Regions from separate parts of the Pseudomonas triticicola genome, predicted to be linked through region 2. Evidence: predicted binding sites of a transcription regulator. Region 2 holds the regulator's gene; the other holds the start of a gene.
What was found. The regulator FliA, encoded in region 2, starts transcription of late flagellar genes. The targets are predictions, from matches to a motif close to CTAAAGTTTNNNNNNNNNNNGCCGNTAA.
Positions count from the first base shown of each region.

Region 1: KVG85_RS07465 (methyl-accepting chemotaxis protein) is a predicted target of FliA. The motif match lies at 4,320-4,347, and genes of this name have one in related genera.

Region 1 covers NZ_JAHSTX010000001.1:1,653,976-1,661,322, forward strand. Annotated here, with positions in the region: gene KVG85_RS07445 (acyl-CoA reductase) at 1-1,226, shown strand, start outside; gene KVG85_RS07450 (phenylacetate--CoA ligase family protein) at 1,270-2,580, shown strand; gene KVG85_RS07455 (GNAT family N-acetyltransferase) at 2,549-3,484, shown strand; gene KVG85_RS07460 (hypothetical protein) at 3,530-4,057, opposite strand; gene KVG85_RS07465 (methyl-accepting chemotaxis protein) at 4,412-6,403, shown strand; gene KVG85_RS07470 (DUF411 domain-containing protein) at 6,644-7,090, shown strand; gene KVG85_RS07475 (YqaA family protein) at 7,090-7,347, shown strand, end outside.
Region 2 covers NZ_JAHSTX010000001.1:2,799,194-2,806,540, forward strand. Annotated here, with positions in the region: gene KVG85_RS12435 (protein-glutamate methylesterase/protein-glutamine glutaminase) at 1-326, opposite strand, end outside; gene KVG85_RS12440 (chemotaxis protein CheA) at 376-2,655, opposite strand; gene KVG85_RS12445 (protein phosphatase CheZ) at 2,709-3,497, opposite strand; gene KVG85_RS12450 (chemotaxis response regulator CheY) at 3,516-3,887, opposite strand; gene fliA (RNA polymerase sigma factor FliA) at 4,055-4,795, opposite strand; gene fleN (flagellar synthesis regulator FleN) at 4,792-5,622, opposite strand; gene flhF (flagellar biosynthesis GTPase FlhF) at 5,739-7,079, opposite strand; gene flhA (flagellar biosynthesis protein FlhA) at 7,091-7,347, opposite strand, start outside.

The DNA of each region.
Region 1 (7,347 bases), 1.1 Mb from region 2:
ACGACGGTTACGCAGGCGAACCCCATGACGGCGTCTATGCGCTGCAACGCTTGAGTCGACGGGTATCGGTGAGTCTGGCGGCCACACAGCTGCCGAATCAGGCCAGTCTCGATTCACCGCCACTCGCGGCGAAGTCGTGCGCTGCAATCATGAACAAAGAGGCGTTCGTCGCTCAGCCCATCAACGATCAGGCGCAGTTGTATTTCCGCTCCGGAGGCAGCAGCGGCATTCCTGCTCTGGCCGGCTACAGCTATCGCGATTTCGATCGGCAGATGCGCGCAACCGCTGACGGTCTGTTCGCCGCTGGTCTTGATCCGGCGCGGGATCGGGTCATGAACCTGTTCTTCTGTGGCGGGCTGTACGGCGGTTTTCTCAGTTTCAGCAAAGCGCTGGAATTGCTCGAGGTGACGCACCTGCCCATGGCCGCCCCTACCGATGACGACTACCGCGAGATTGCCCAACTGATCATCGACCAACGGGTCAACGTGCTGGTGGGAATGCCCGCCACACTGCATCGCCTGTTTTTGAATGAGCAGCAGCGGCTGCGCGCTTATGGCGGGGTTGAAAAAGTCTTTCTGGGTGGCGAGCACCTGAGCGAGCAGAACCGTGCGTTGCTGCGCAGTTGTGGCGTCTCGAGCATTCGCTCGGCGATCTACGGCAGCGTCGATGCCGGCCCGCTAGGCCATGCCTGCAAGGCTTCGGCGGATGGGGTTTTCCATCTGATGAACGCGATCCAGCACTTGGAAATCGTCGCATTTGATGAGGATGTGCCGGTGATCGACGATCAAGTGGGTCGGCTGCTGGTGACCTCGCTCGCCCGTGAAGGGGGCCAGCGCGTGCAGCGTTATGAGATTGGCGACACCGGGCGCTGGCTGCCGGGCGTCTGCGCCTGCGGGCTGACGTCGCCACGCTTCGAGCTGTTGCAACGCCACGGCAAGCTGTTGCGCATCGGCACTGACTTCATCTCCCTGAGCGAATTGGCGTCGCGGCTACAAGTGCCGTTTCAGTTGCAGCTGGACCACAGCGCTGACGGCGTCGAGCGCATGCAACTGCACTGTGAACTTGCAGCCAACAAGGTGCGAAACCGCCTCGCCGATTACCTGACCCTGACGACCGTCATCGACAGCGGATTGCTGGTGCTGCAGATCGAACAATGCCCGCCCGAGCATTTCGTTCAAAACAAACACAGCGGCAAGACGCCGCTGGTCATTGACTCCCGCCGCTGACGCTTGCCGTGAGCTGGCTCATTCGAATCAAGAAGAACACACCGTGAAAACAACCGACCCGATTAGCGAATTGACGCGTTTCGCCCGTGAGCATTCGCCCTACTACAAGAACAGCCTCGCCGATATTCCCGAGGCAATAAGCTCGCTGCGCGAACTGCCACTACTTGATCCGGCAGATTTCTGGAAAGACAGCGCGGATCTGGCGCAATGGCCGGTCCTGACGGCCCCGCTGGGCCACGCCCTGGTCTTCAAGACCGGTGGCTCAACCGGCGGCGGCAGGCTCTCCGTATACGCCCGCACGGAATGGCAACGCACAGTGCAAGCTTTCGGCCGCAGTCTGAGCGAGCAATTCAGCTCCGGCGACCGTGTCGCCAACCTGTTCTTCGCTGGCGACCTCTATGCCAGTTTTCTGTTTATCCACGATTCACTGGCCCATGTGGAAACGCCTGTCACCGAGTTTCCGTTTACCGGCGAAGTCGACCCGCCAATGCTGGCCGATGCCATCGTGCAACACCGGATCAACGTGTTGGCTGGCGTGCCTGCGCAACTTTTGACCTTCGCCAGTTGGCTCCAACACCGCGGCCTTGCGCTGCCCTTGGTTGATACCGTGCTTTATGGCGGGGAGAGCCTGTTTGCCTCGCAACGCCAGCTCCTTGAGCAAGTGCTGCCAAACGCGCGCATTGCCTCGATCGGCTACGCCAGCGTCGACGGTGGATTTATCGGTGCCAGTCATCGTGACTGCATCGAAGGAGAACATCGCACACCCGACGGTCACGTGCTGTTGGAGATTGTCGATCAGCACAGCGGCGCAACGATCGAGGCCTGCGATCAAACCGGACTGCTCGTACTGACCAACCTGAACCGGCGCTTGATGCCGCTGATCCGCTATCCCGTCGGTGACCTGGCATGCTGGCGCGAACCGCCGGGCACTGCGCGACGCAAATTCGCCCTGAGGGGACGCAGCGGCAATAGCCAGCGTGTGCGGGTCGGCATTCTGTCGCTGATGACCGACGAAATCAGCGAAAGCGTGCGGAGCATCACTGGCAGCAACGATTGGCAGTTATTGATCGAGCACGACGACGGCAGGGATCTATTGACGGTGAAATACGTAGTCAACGAAGGATCGACCCGCATCGAGGACAGACTCGAGGCCCGCTTGATCGAACTGTATCCGCAGATACCGCAACTGCGTGGCTCGGGGTTATTGCAGCTGCGCATCCAGAGTTGCCGGTTCGAGGACCTTGCGCGCCACCCTCGCGCAGGGAAAAGCCTGCGGATCGTCGATTTACGCTGCTACGACCGACATGACAGGGAGGTGCGTGATGGAAGCGTTGATCCTGCGCAATTACCGTGACACCGACGCTACAGCCGTCAGCCAATTGTTTCGCGAGGTCTATGGCGATCATTACGTGCAAACCGACGTTTACATGCCCTGCCTGATCAACCAGAACCACGCCGACAAACGCTGGCACTCACTGGTTGCAGTGGAGGGAGAGCGGATTCTTGGTCATGCCACTTTGTATCGGCAAAGCGAAAACTCGCACGATGCCGAACTGGCCTTGAGCGCCGTGCATCCCGATACTCGCGGAAAAAACATTGCCACGCGGCTGGGCGGGCAACTGTTGACTCATGCACAGGCGCTGGGTTGTCGCAGCGTGTCGATCAAACAGGTCACCCATCACCCTTACACTCAACGCATGGCGATCAGTCTCGGTTTTCACAACACTGGATTGCTGCCGGACTTTGTCCGTTCGCCCTTTGGCTGCAAAAAACCGGAGTCGATCGTATTGGGTGTGCACGCTATCGATGGTTATCAACGGCCATTGCCAGAACAGGCATGGCCAACCAGTTGCCGCCCCTTGATGGAGCGTCTGAGCGCTGTGTTTGGCGTCGGGGCTGGTGCAGGACGCTGGCGCGGAGCTTCGGTTCAGGTCCAGCAGCACGGCAATCGCCATGAAATGTGGCTGGAAAAACTCAATCCGGAACTGCTCGACCAGTTGCGATCGCTGCCCGGGCATTGGCTGATTTCGATTCGGCTACAGCTGTCGCGACACTTTGCCGTGGACCTGCACAGCCTCAACGGCATCGGTTTCGTCTTCACCGGCCTGGCGCCTGCACAAGACAATCGAGGGGGATGGCTGGCACTGTTTCATCGTGGATACCGCACGCGCAGGCTGACATTGCACTGTCCGCACATGCAGCAGTTGCATGACCAGGCACAACGCCACATCACTCGGCTAGCCGTGCCGGCGACGTAAACAGCATGAGCCCGCACAAGGATGAGCGGGCATCATCAGCAGATCTTACGCCTTTGCCTTCAGGCCTTTGTCGGAAGGAACTGCCGCATTGCCTTCGCCATAGGTCTTGAGATTCTGCAGAACGTAAATGGCTTTCTTGAATTCGGGAATCAGGCTCTTGCCGTAGTAATTGCCATTGAGACTGTTGGTCTGGATGGCATCGAGCTGCGTGGCGAAATATTCCAGCGCGTTGAACTTCGCCTCCGGGTCTTTCTGCACGCCGAAGCGGTCGAATTTGTCGCCGGCATTGAGCAAGGTGATCGAGGTGATCTCGGAAATCAGGCCGCGCCCGCGCAGGAATTCGCTGAGGTTGCCCAACTGCTTGACGGAAACGTTGGCCGGGTCGAAGCCCTTGATCTGCTTGCGCAGCCCCTGCTTATCCATCTCAGCGACGTTCAACGCGTTCGGATCATTGCCGACCAGCGTCAGCATCTGCTGCACCTTGACGCTCTGCGAAACCTGTTTCTTCGCCCCGGTATCACGGACCATTACGCCCGCCTTGCTTTCCCAGGCGCCGGTATAGCCGATCGTCATGCGAGGATTCCTTGTGCAATGAGCATGAAATGTCCTTGTTCCAACAAACTGAATGGGCGCAAGTATCGGCCGCTTCGCCTGATCCAACCAACCCCTTTGTGCGCTATTTTACAAATCTCGTACATTCATGACACCGAGCTCAAGGCCCGCAAACATTGCTTCAGAGCCGTCATCATGATGTAACAACTGTGGCGATTGCTGCAGATGTACCAATCCCGATACCAACCGGTCATCGCCCAGGGTTCTTTCGGCACGCAAGTACCTAAAGCTTCCGCCCGTAACGACGATACGCTGTGATACCCGCCCTGTTTTATTCCTGCCCTCCAACAAAAAAGCCGCTCAAGGATCAGTTCCATGCCCGCACTGCGCACTATTCAGGCTCGCTACACGCTGTTTCTGATTCTGTTCATCCTGTTGTTGTCCGTGCTGACCGTGGTCGGCATCAGCCAACTGGTCGCACCAACCCTGCGCGATACCGAAGAGAAGGTCGTGCTCAACCGCATCGCCGAAGTCGCCGTGCAGATTCAGGGCGAACTGAACAAGGTGCAGGCGCAGCAACGCAGCATCACCCAGACCATCCCCCTGCTCGACAGCGCCGCCATCGACGTGGTGCTGCCAGGGCTGGTGGATCAGTACGGCGAACTGAAAGTCTTTGGCGGCGGTATCTGGCCATTGCCCGGCCAGCGCGAAGCCGGGCGCAACAAGTTCAGCACCTTCTGGCACCGGGATGCCTCGGGTCAGCTCAAGGTCAATACGTTCTGGAACAGCGACGCCGCACCGAACTACTACGACCAGAGCTGGCACAAGGGCGGCATGGCCACCCCGCGAGGTCAGTGCGCGTGGGCCGCTGCCTATAAGGACGACGCCAGTGCCGAGCCGCGCACCAACTGCGCCATGGCCATCTACAAGAACGGCAGTGCCTGGGGCGTTTCGACCATCGACGTGACCCTGGGCTTCTTCAACGACCTGGTGGCGCGCAAGGAAAAAGACCTCAACGCCGAAATGCTCATCGTTGAGGCTGACGGCAAGATCATCAGTAACAGCTCGCGCATCAGCGGTCCGATCGTGCTGAAGAACATCAGCGAACTGGCGGCCAGCTCGACCTTCATCAATCAGATCAAGACCGGCCTGCAGAACCGCGATAAAGCGCAACGCGTCGAGTTCGACAACAACGGTGAAGACGCTACATTCTTCATGCGGCCTATCGAGGGCACACCGTGGTTCCTCGCCACTGCCCTGCCGACCAAGATGCTCACCGCCCAGCGTGACGATGTGCTCCACAGCCTTAGCCTGATCCAGATTCCGCTGGTGATCCTGCTGGTGCTGTTGCAGGTTTACGCGATTCGCAAACTGGTACAGCGCATGAAGGCTCTGAAAGCCAACATTGATTCACTGTCCAGCGGTGACGCCGACCTGACCCGCCGCATCACCATTCGCGCTGAGGACGAACTGGGCGCCATCGGCCATTCGGTCAACACCTTCATCGTCTATTTGCAGAACATGATCGGCGAAGTCACCCAGGCCACCGGTGCCATGGCGTCCAGCCTCGATAATCTGCAACGCACTTCCGCGCACACCAGCCAGATTCTGCTGCGTCACGCCTCGGAAACCGACCAGACCGTCACCGCCATTACCGAAATGAGCTCCACCGCTGAAAGCGTGGCGCAGAATGCCGCTGAAACCGCTGCGTTCACCCAGCGCGCCAATGAAAACGCCGATCGCTCGCGCGTCGTGGTGGGTGAAGCGACCAACAGCGTGGTCGCGCTGATCGACGAAGTGGCCAGCGCTACACACAAAGTTGAAAACATGCAGCAGGACGCTCAGCGCATCACCGAGATCCTCGGCGTGATCGGGGCGATTGCCGGGCAGACCAACCTGCTCGCCCTCAACGCGGCGATTGAGGCGGCGCGTGCCGGTGAACAGGGTCGCGGCTTTGCGGTGGTGGCGGATGAAGTCCGCGCCCTCGCCGCCCGCACTCAGGCCAGCACTTCGGAAATCAACGAAATGTTGACCCGTCTGACCCAAGGCGTGAGCTCCTCGGTCAGTGCCATGGAAAACACCCAGGCCAGTTGCCAGTCCGCCGCTGACGCCACCGCCCGAGTCAACTCGGGGCTGGACGAAATGGCCGGTTCGGTCAGCCACATCAACAGCCTCAGCACGCAGATCGCCACCGCCGCCGAACAGCAAAGCGCAGTGACCGAAGAGATCAACCGCAGCATGGTGCAGATCCGCCACATGGTCGATGAACTGGTGCAGAGCGGCCAGGCCAGCGAGCTCAATACCCGCCAGTTGCTCGAAGCCAACAGCCGCGTGAGCGCGATCATGGGGCGGTTCAAGGTTGTTTGAGCCAACCGCGACCACGGGGATTTTGGCCTTTACACCAATCCCCTGTGGGAGCGAGCCTGCTCGCGTAAGCGATTTTTCAGTCACTGTGTCTGCGGCTGGTCAACCGCACTCGCGAGCAGACTCACTCCTACAATGGTTCGGGTATTTTGTAGCAACTGGAAACACTCAGTTGATGTAGGAGCGGGAAAACAGGTCAAAATGCGTTCTTGCTGACCTTCACCGAGTCGAGAGCCCATTCCCATGCGAAGCCAACTGCGTCTGCTCGCCCTGAGCGCCCTGTTCACCTCCTCCCTGGCGCAAGCCGCCGATTTGATCCCGATCGAAGTGCACCGCGATGCCAATTGCGGCTGCTGCAAGAAGTGGATCAGCCATCTCGAAGCCAATGGCTTCAAAGTCGAAGATCACGTCGAAAGCGACATGAGCAGCTTTAAACAGCAGCACGGCGTACCACCGCGTCTGGCGTCCTGCCACACGGCGATCATCAATGGCAAATTCGTTGAAGGTCACGTGCCGGCCGATCAGGTGCTCGCGTTGAGCAAGCGTGACGATCTGCTGGGTGTGGCTGCACCGGGCATGCCTATGGGCTCGCCGGGCATGGAAATGGACGGCATGAGCGATGCGTACCAAGTGATCGGCCTGAAGAAGGACGGCGCTGACGTGGTAGTGGCGGAATACCCGGCCCGTTGATGGGGGCAGCCTACTTCGGCCTGTTCTTTGCTGCGTTTGGTGCGGCAACTTTGTTGCCACTGCAATCCGAGGCGCTGCTGGTCGGCCTGATCGTCAGCGAGCGTTACTGGCTGTGGGGTTTGCTCGCGGTAGCGACGCTGGGCAACGTGCTCGGCTCGCTGGTCAACTGGTGGCTGGGCCGTGGCATCGAGCGGTTTCAGGATCGACGCTGGTTCCCGGTCAGCCCTGAGCACATGGCCAAGGCGCGCAAGCACTAC
Region 2 (7,347 bases):
TCGAAATTCTTCGGCAGGAAATCCACCGCGCCGGCGTCCAGCGCATCGAGGGTGACCCGCGCGCCTTCGTGGGTCAGCGAGGAGAACATCAACACCGGGGTCGGGCAGCGCTGCATGATGTGCCGCACTGCCGTGATGCCGTCCATCATCGGCATCTCGTAGTCCATGGTGATCACGTCAGGCTTGAGTGCCATGGCCTGATCGATCGCCTCTTTACCGTTGGTGGCCGTGCCGACCACCTGGATGCTCGGATCCGCCGAAAGAATTTCCGAGACGCGGCGGCGGAAAAAACCCGAATCGTCCACCACCAGGACTTTGACTGCCATAAACACTCCATTAGGTGCAGCGGCGCGTCATCGCGCCGCCGCCCCGGATTCAAATACGCTTTGTGGCGTAACGCTTGAGCATGCTTGGAACATCGAGAATCAGCGCAATGCGGCCGTCACCGGTGATGGTGGCGCCGGACATGCCCGGAGTTCCCTGGAGCATTTTGCCCAATGGCTTGATGACCACTTCTTCCTGGCCGACCAGTTGATCGACGACGAAGCCGATCCGCTGAGTGCCCACCGAAAGAATCACCACATGGCCTTCGCGCTGCTCTTCGTGAGCGGCGGAGCTGACCAGCCAGCGCTTGAGGTAGAACAATGGCAGCGCCTTGTCGCGCACGATCACCACTTCCTGACCGTCGACGACATTGGTGGTCGACAGGTCGAGGTGGAAGATTTCGTTGACGTTGACCAGCGGGAACGCAAAGGCCTGATTGCCGAGCATGACCATCAGCGTCGGCATGATCGCCAGGGTCAACGGCACCTTGATGACGATCTTCGAGCCCTGGCCCTTGGTCGAGTAGATGTTGATCGAACCGTTGAGCTGGGAAATCTTGGTCTTCACCACGTCCATGCCGACACCACGGCCGGACACGTCGGAGATCTCGGTCTTGGTCGAGAAACCCGGGGCGAAAATCAGGTTGTAGCACTCGGTATCGCTCAAGCGATCGGCGGCGTCCTTGTCCATCACACCGCGTTTTACCGCGATCGAACGCAGGACGTTCGGGTCCATGCCTTTGCCGTCGTCGGAGATCGACAGGAGGATATGGTCGCCTTCCTGCTCGGCCGCCAGCACCACGCGACCGCCACGGGCCTTGCCCGATGCTTCACGTTCTTCCGGCGACTCGATGCCATGGTCGACGGCGTTGCGCACCAAGTGGACCAGCGGGTCGGCCAGAGCCTCGACAAGGTTTTTGTCGAGGTCGGTTTCTTCACCCACCAGTTCCAGGTTGATCTCTTTCTTGAGCTGCCGTGCGAGGTCGCGGACCAGACGCGGGAAGCGCCCGAAGACCTTCTTGATCGGCTGCATCCGCGTCTTCATTACGGCGGTCTGCAGGTCAGCGGTGACCACGTCGAGGTTCGACACGGCCTTGGACATGGCTTCGTCGCCGCTGTTGAGGCCCAGGCGCACCAGACGGTTACGCACCAGCACCAGCTCGCCGACCATGTTCATGATCTCGTCGAGCCGCGCGGTATCGACGCGCACGGTGGTTTCTGCTTCGCTGGCCGGTTTTTCTGCCGGTGCAGCGGCTGGCGCACGGGCCGCAGCCGGTGCAGCAGCGGCGGCCGGTTTCGGCGCCTCGGCTTTCGGTTCAGGCTTGGCGGCAGGTTTCGGCGCAGCAGCGGCAGCCGGAGCTTTCGCCGCTGGCGTGGCGACGCTCGACGCAGAGCCGGCAGTCGCAGCGCTGGCGTCAAACTTGCCTTTGCCGTGCAATTCGTCGAGCAGCGATTCGAATTCGTGATCGCTGATCAGGTCGCTGCCCGCCGCAGCGGCTGCCGGTGCAGCAGGTGCGGCCGGGGCCGAAGCGATGGCCGATTCCAGCGCGTCAACGGCGAAGTTGCCCTTGCCGTGCAACTGATCGAGCAAGGCTTCGAATTCGTCGTCGGTGATGTCCGAGCTGTCGCCTGCAGCAGGCGCAGCCGGAGCCGCTGGTGCTGGCGCCGGAGCGACCGCATCGACAGCAAACTGGCCCTTGCCGTGCAGCTGATCGAGCAGCGACTCAAATTCGGCGTCGGTGATTTCATCGCTGGCCGCCGTGTCGGCAACCGGCGCGGGCGCCACAGCAGCAGCCGGAGCCTCAGCCTGGGCCTTGACGGCGTTCAGCGAGTCCAGCAATTGTTCGAATTCGTTATCGGTGATGTCTTCCGAGGAGTCGCTTTCAACGACCAGTTCTTCGATCATCTCGGCAACCGGCGAAGCCGGGGCTTCATCCGCCGATTGCGGCTCGGCCAGACGCGCCAGCGCGGCCAGCAGTTCCGGCGTCGCAGCGGTGATCGGTGCACGCTCACGGACTTCGCTGAACATGCTGTTCACCGCGTCCAGTGCCTCGAGCACCACGTCCATCAGTTCTGCATCAACGCGACGCTCACCCTTGCGCAGGATGTCGAAGACGTTTTCGGCGATGTGACAGCACTCCACCAGCTCATTGAGCTGAAGGAAGCCGGCGCCCCCTTTTACAGTGTGGAAACCGCGAAAAATTGCATTGAGCAGATCTGCATCATCCGGGCGGCTTTCCAGCTCGACCAGTTGTTCGGACAGTTGCTCAAGAATCTCGCCGGCCTCAACCAGGAAATCCTGAAGGATCTCTTCATCGGCGCCGAAGCTCATTAATGGGGTGCTCCTACAGGTCTAAAAACCCAAAAAACCCGAATTCCGAAACTCTAGAATCCAAGGCTGGATAACAAATCGTCCACATCGTCCTGACCGGACACAACGTCTTCTCGTTTATCGGCATGAATCTGCGGACCTTCACCCTGCGAGAGATGTTTTTGTGGATCTTTTTCAGCAAGCATTGCGGCGCGGTCATGTTCGATGCCCGCAAAGCGGTCGACCTGACTGGCCATGAGCACGAGTTTGAGCAGATTGCTTTCGACTTCGGTGACCAATTGGGTCACACGCTTGATCACTTGACCTGTGAGGTCCTGGTAATCCTGAGCCAGCAGGATGTCATTGAGGTTGCTCGACACCGCACGGTTGTCCGTGCTGCTGCGTGACAGAAAACCGTCGACCCGGCGCGCCAGTTCACGGAACTCTTCAGCCCCGACCTCGCGACGCATGAAGCGGCCCCAATCGGCGCTCAACGTCTGCGCTTCATCAGCGAGACTGTTGACCACCGGCGTGGCGCTTTCCACCAGATCCATGGTGCGGTTGGCCGCGGCTTCCGTCAGCTTGACCACATAGCCCAGGCGTTCGGTGGCGTCGGTGATTTGCGACACTTCCTCGGCCTGCGGCATGTGCGGATCAATCTGGAAATTGACGATCGCACTGTGCAGTTCACGTGTGAGCTTGCCCACTTCCTGATACAGGCCGCGGTCACGGGTCTGATTGAGCTCATGGATCAGTTGCACCGCGTCGCCGAACCTGCCTTTTTCAAGGCTCTCGACCAGTTCGACCGCGTGTTTTTTCAGGGTCGATTCGAAATCGCCCTGTGATGATTCGTTATGCTCCATAGCTCCCCCGCGCATTCATCAGCCGATGCGTTCGAAAATCTTCTCGATTTTGTCTTTCAACGCTTGAGCCGTGAAAGGTTTGACCACGTAACCGTTCACACCGGCCTGGGCGGCCTCGATGATCTGCTCGCGCTTGGCTTCAGCAGTCACCATCAACACCGGGAGGTGCTTGAGTTTTTCATCGGCGCGCACGTGACGCAGCAGGTCGATACCGGTCATGCCCGGCATGTTCCAGTCCGTTACCAGAAAGTCGATGCTGCCGCTGTTGAGCACCGGAATGGCAGTGGTGCCATCGTCGGCCTCGACGGTGTTGGTGAACCCAAGATCGCGCAGCAGGTTCTTGATGATCCGCCGCATCGTTGAGAAGTCATCAACGATGAGGATTTTCATGTCTTTGTTCAATTCGACCTCCAAGCAGTCTTAAACGCGCCCAGCACCTGGACGCGCCACTTCAATCAATCGGCGCAGCACTTAAAGTTTGTCTGGAGCACAACGGATCGAGACCGGCGCCGTTCATCACCGCACCAGCCTCGTTTCGCAGTGTCCCCACACTGCCTTCAGCGCGCTCGCCACTCCCCCAAACGCCCCCGCAGACGGGCCGCGCACTGGCTGTGTAACTGGCTGACCCGCGATTCACTGACGCCAAGGACTTCACCGATTTCCTTGAGGTTCAGCTCTTCGTCGTAGTACAGCGCCAACACCAGTCGCTCACGCTCCGGCAAATTGGCAATCGCGTCCGCCAGCGCCGCCTGGAAGCGTTCATCTTCCAGATCGCGTGACGGCTCCATATGAGCACTCGCGCCATCCTCGTGCAGCCCTTCGTGTTCGCCGTCCTGCAACAGGTCGTCGAAACTGAACAGGCGACTGCCCAAGGTGTCATTCAGAATCCCGTAGTAATCGTCGAGACTCAATTGGAGTTCGGCCGCAACCTCGTGATCTTTAGCGTCACGGCCGGTTTTAGCTTCAATCGAGCGAATCGCGTCGCTGACCATCCTGGTATTACGGTGAACCGAGCGTGGCGCCCAATCCCCTTTGCGCACTTCATCGAGCATCGCGCCGCGGATTCGAATGCCCGCGTACGTTTCGAAACTGGCGCCTTTGCTGGCGTCGTATTTGGTCGAGACTTCGAGCAAACCGATCATCCCGGCCTGGATCAGGTCTTCGACCTGCACGCTGGCCGGCAGGCGCGCCAGCAAGTGATAGGCAATGCGTTTGACCAGTGGCGCGTAACGCTCGATCAATTCGTATTGCGCGTCACGCGCCGACTTTTTGTAAAGATTCATGCCACTGGCGGTCATATCACAGGCCCTGCGGTTTGCTGCACGAGACGCTCGACGAAAAATTCCAGATGCCCGCGCGGGTTGGCCGGCAGCGGCCAGGTGTCGACCTTCTGGGCGATGGCCTTGAAGGCCAGCGCGCACTTGGAACGGGGAAAGGCTTCGTAGACGGCGCGCTGCTTCTGCACGGCCTTGCGCACGCTTTCGTCGTACGGCACGGCGCCGACGTATTGTAGGGCGACGTCGAGGAAGCGATCCGTGACCTTGGTCAACTTGGCGAACAGGTTGCGCCCTTCCTGCGGGCTCTGCGCCATGTTGGCCAGTACGCGGAAGCGGTTCATGCCGTAGTCGCGGTTGAGCAACTTGATCAGCGCGTAAGCGTCGGTGATCGAAGTCGGCTCGTCGCAGACCACCAGCAACACTTCCTGGGCGGCGCGTACGAAACTGACTACCGAGTCACCAATACCCGCAGCGGTGTCGATCACCAGCACGTCGAGATTGTCGCCGATGTCGCTGAACGCCTGGATCAGGCCGGCGTGCTGCGCCGGGCTCAGGTGCACCATGCTCTGCGTGCCGGAGGCCGCCGGCACGATGCGAATCCCGCCCGGGCCCTGCAACAGCACGTCGCGCAGTTCGCAACGGCCTTCGATGACGTCGGCCAGTGTGCGCTTGGGTGTCAGCCCCAGCAGAACGTCGACGTTCGCCAGGCCCAGGTCGGCGTCCAGCAGCATGACCCGACGGCCAAGCTCTGCCAGCGCCAGCGACAAGTTCACTGACACGTTAGTCTTGCCGACGCCACCTTTGCCGCCGGTCACCGCGATCACCTGTACGGGATGCATGCTGCCCATGTTATTTCTTTACCTTGTCTTGCATAGACGGAGGCCACATTACTGGCTGCGCGTTCCTGATCGGAACAATGCGTGGCAGACCATCGATGTAGGTACAAAAACTGTTCATGATTACCTCAGCCAACCTGCTTGGTCGGGCTGTGATAGATATCAGCGAACATGTCAGCCATGGCTTCTTCGCTGGGTTCTTCCTGCATTTGCACGCTGACGGCGCGGCTGACCAACTGATGACGACGCGGCAGATGCAAATCATCCGGAATCCGTGGGCCATCGGTCAGATACGCGACCGGCAATTCATGACTGATCGCCAGGCTCAACACTTCGCCGAGACTGGCCGTTTCATCCAGTTTAGTCAGGATGCAGCCGGCCAGCCCGCAACGCTTGTAACTGTGATAAGCGGCGGTTAGAACCTGTTTCTGGCTGGTGGTTGCCAGGACCAGATAGTTTTTTGAGCGAATGCCACGCCCGGCCAGGCTCTCAAGCTGCATGCGCAACGCCGGATCACTGGCTTGCAGGCCGGCAGTATCGATCAAAACCACGCGTTTGCGTAGCAGTGGATCCAATGCCTGCACCAGCGACTGACCCGGATCGACGTGCGTTACCGGCACGTTGAGGATGCGCCCGAGGGTTTTCAGTTGTTCCTGCGCGCCGATGCGGAAGCTGTCCATGCTCACCAGTGCAACGTTCTGCGCGCCGTACTTGAGCACGTAACGCGCGGCGAGCTTGGCCAGCGTGGTGGTCTTGCCCATGCCGGCGGGGCCGACCATGGCAATCACACCGCCCTCTTCCAGCGGCTCGACTTCCGGTACGGCAATCATCCGCGCCAGGTGGGCCAGCAGCATGCGCCAGGCCTGACGGGGTTCTTCGATATCGGTGATCATCGCCAGCAGATCGCGCGACAGCGGGCCGGACAGGCCAATGCGCTGCAGACGGCGATACAGATTGGCCTGGGCCGGACGGCTGCCTTGCAGCTGATTCCAGGCCAGGGTGCCGAGCTGCACTTCCATCAGCTCGCGCAGGCTGTTCAATTCAAAACGCATCGACTCCAGCGCACGCGGATCGACACCCGCCGAGGCCTGCGCAGGTGCTGCGGCCGGGCGCGTCGGTGCGGCGTAGGTCGGCTCGCTCAGCGGCTCGGCAGCAGTCAGCGGCAGGCCTGCGGTCAACGGCAGCCCTGCGAACAACTGCTGATTGGTGTTGCCGTCGGCTTCGCCACGCAGGCTCAGCTCGGCCTGGGCGGTGACGATGCGCGACTGGGTCTTGCGCAGCTCGTCTTCGAGTTCCATGTTCGGAACCCGTGGCGCCAGCGCCGACAATTTGTAATCCAGAGCCGCCGTCAACTCGACGCCGCCGGCAATGCGGCGGTTGCCGATGATGGCGGCATCAGCGCCCAGCTCATCGCGAACCAGCTTCATGGCCTGACGCATATCGGCGGCGAAAAAACGCTTAACTTGCATAAACCACTACCTCAGCCGTTGGGCCCTACTGTCGCAACGATGGTCACTTGCTTGTTGTCCGGTACTTCCTGGTAGGCCAGTACATGCAGCCCTGGCACTGCGAGGCGGCCGAAGCGCGAGAGCATCGCGCGAATCGGGCCTGCTACCAGCAGGATCACCGGTTGGCCTTGCATTTCCTGACGCTGGGCCGCTTCGATCAACGAACGCTGCAGCTTCTCGGCCATGCTCGGCTCCAGCAGAACGCCCTCTTCCGAGCCTTGTCCTGCCT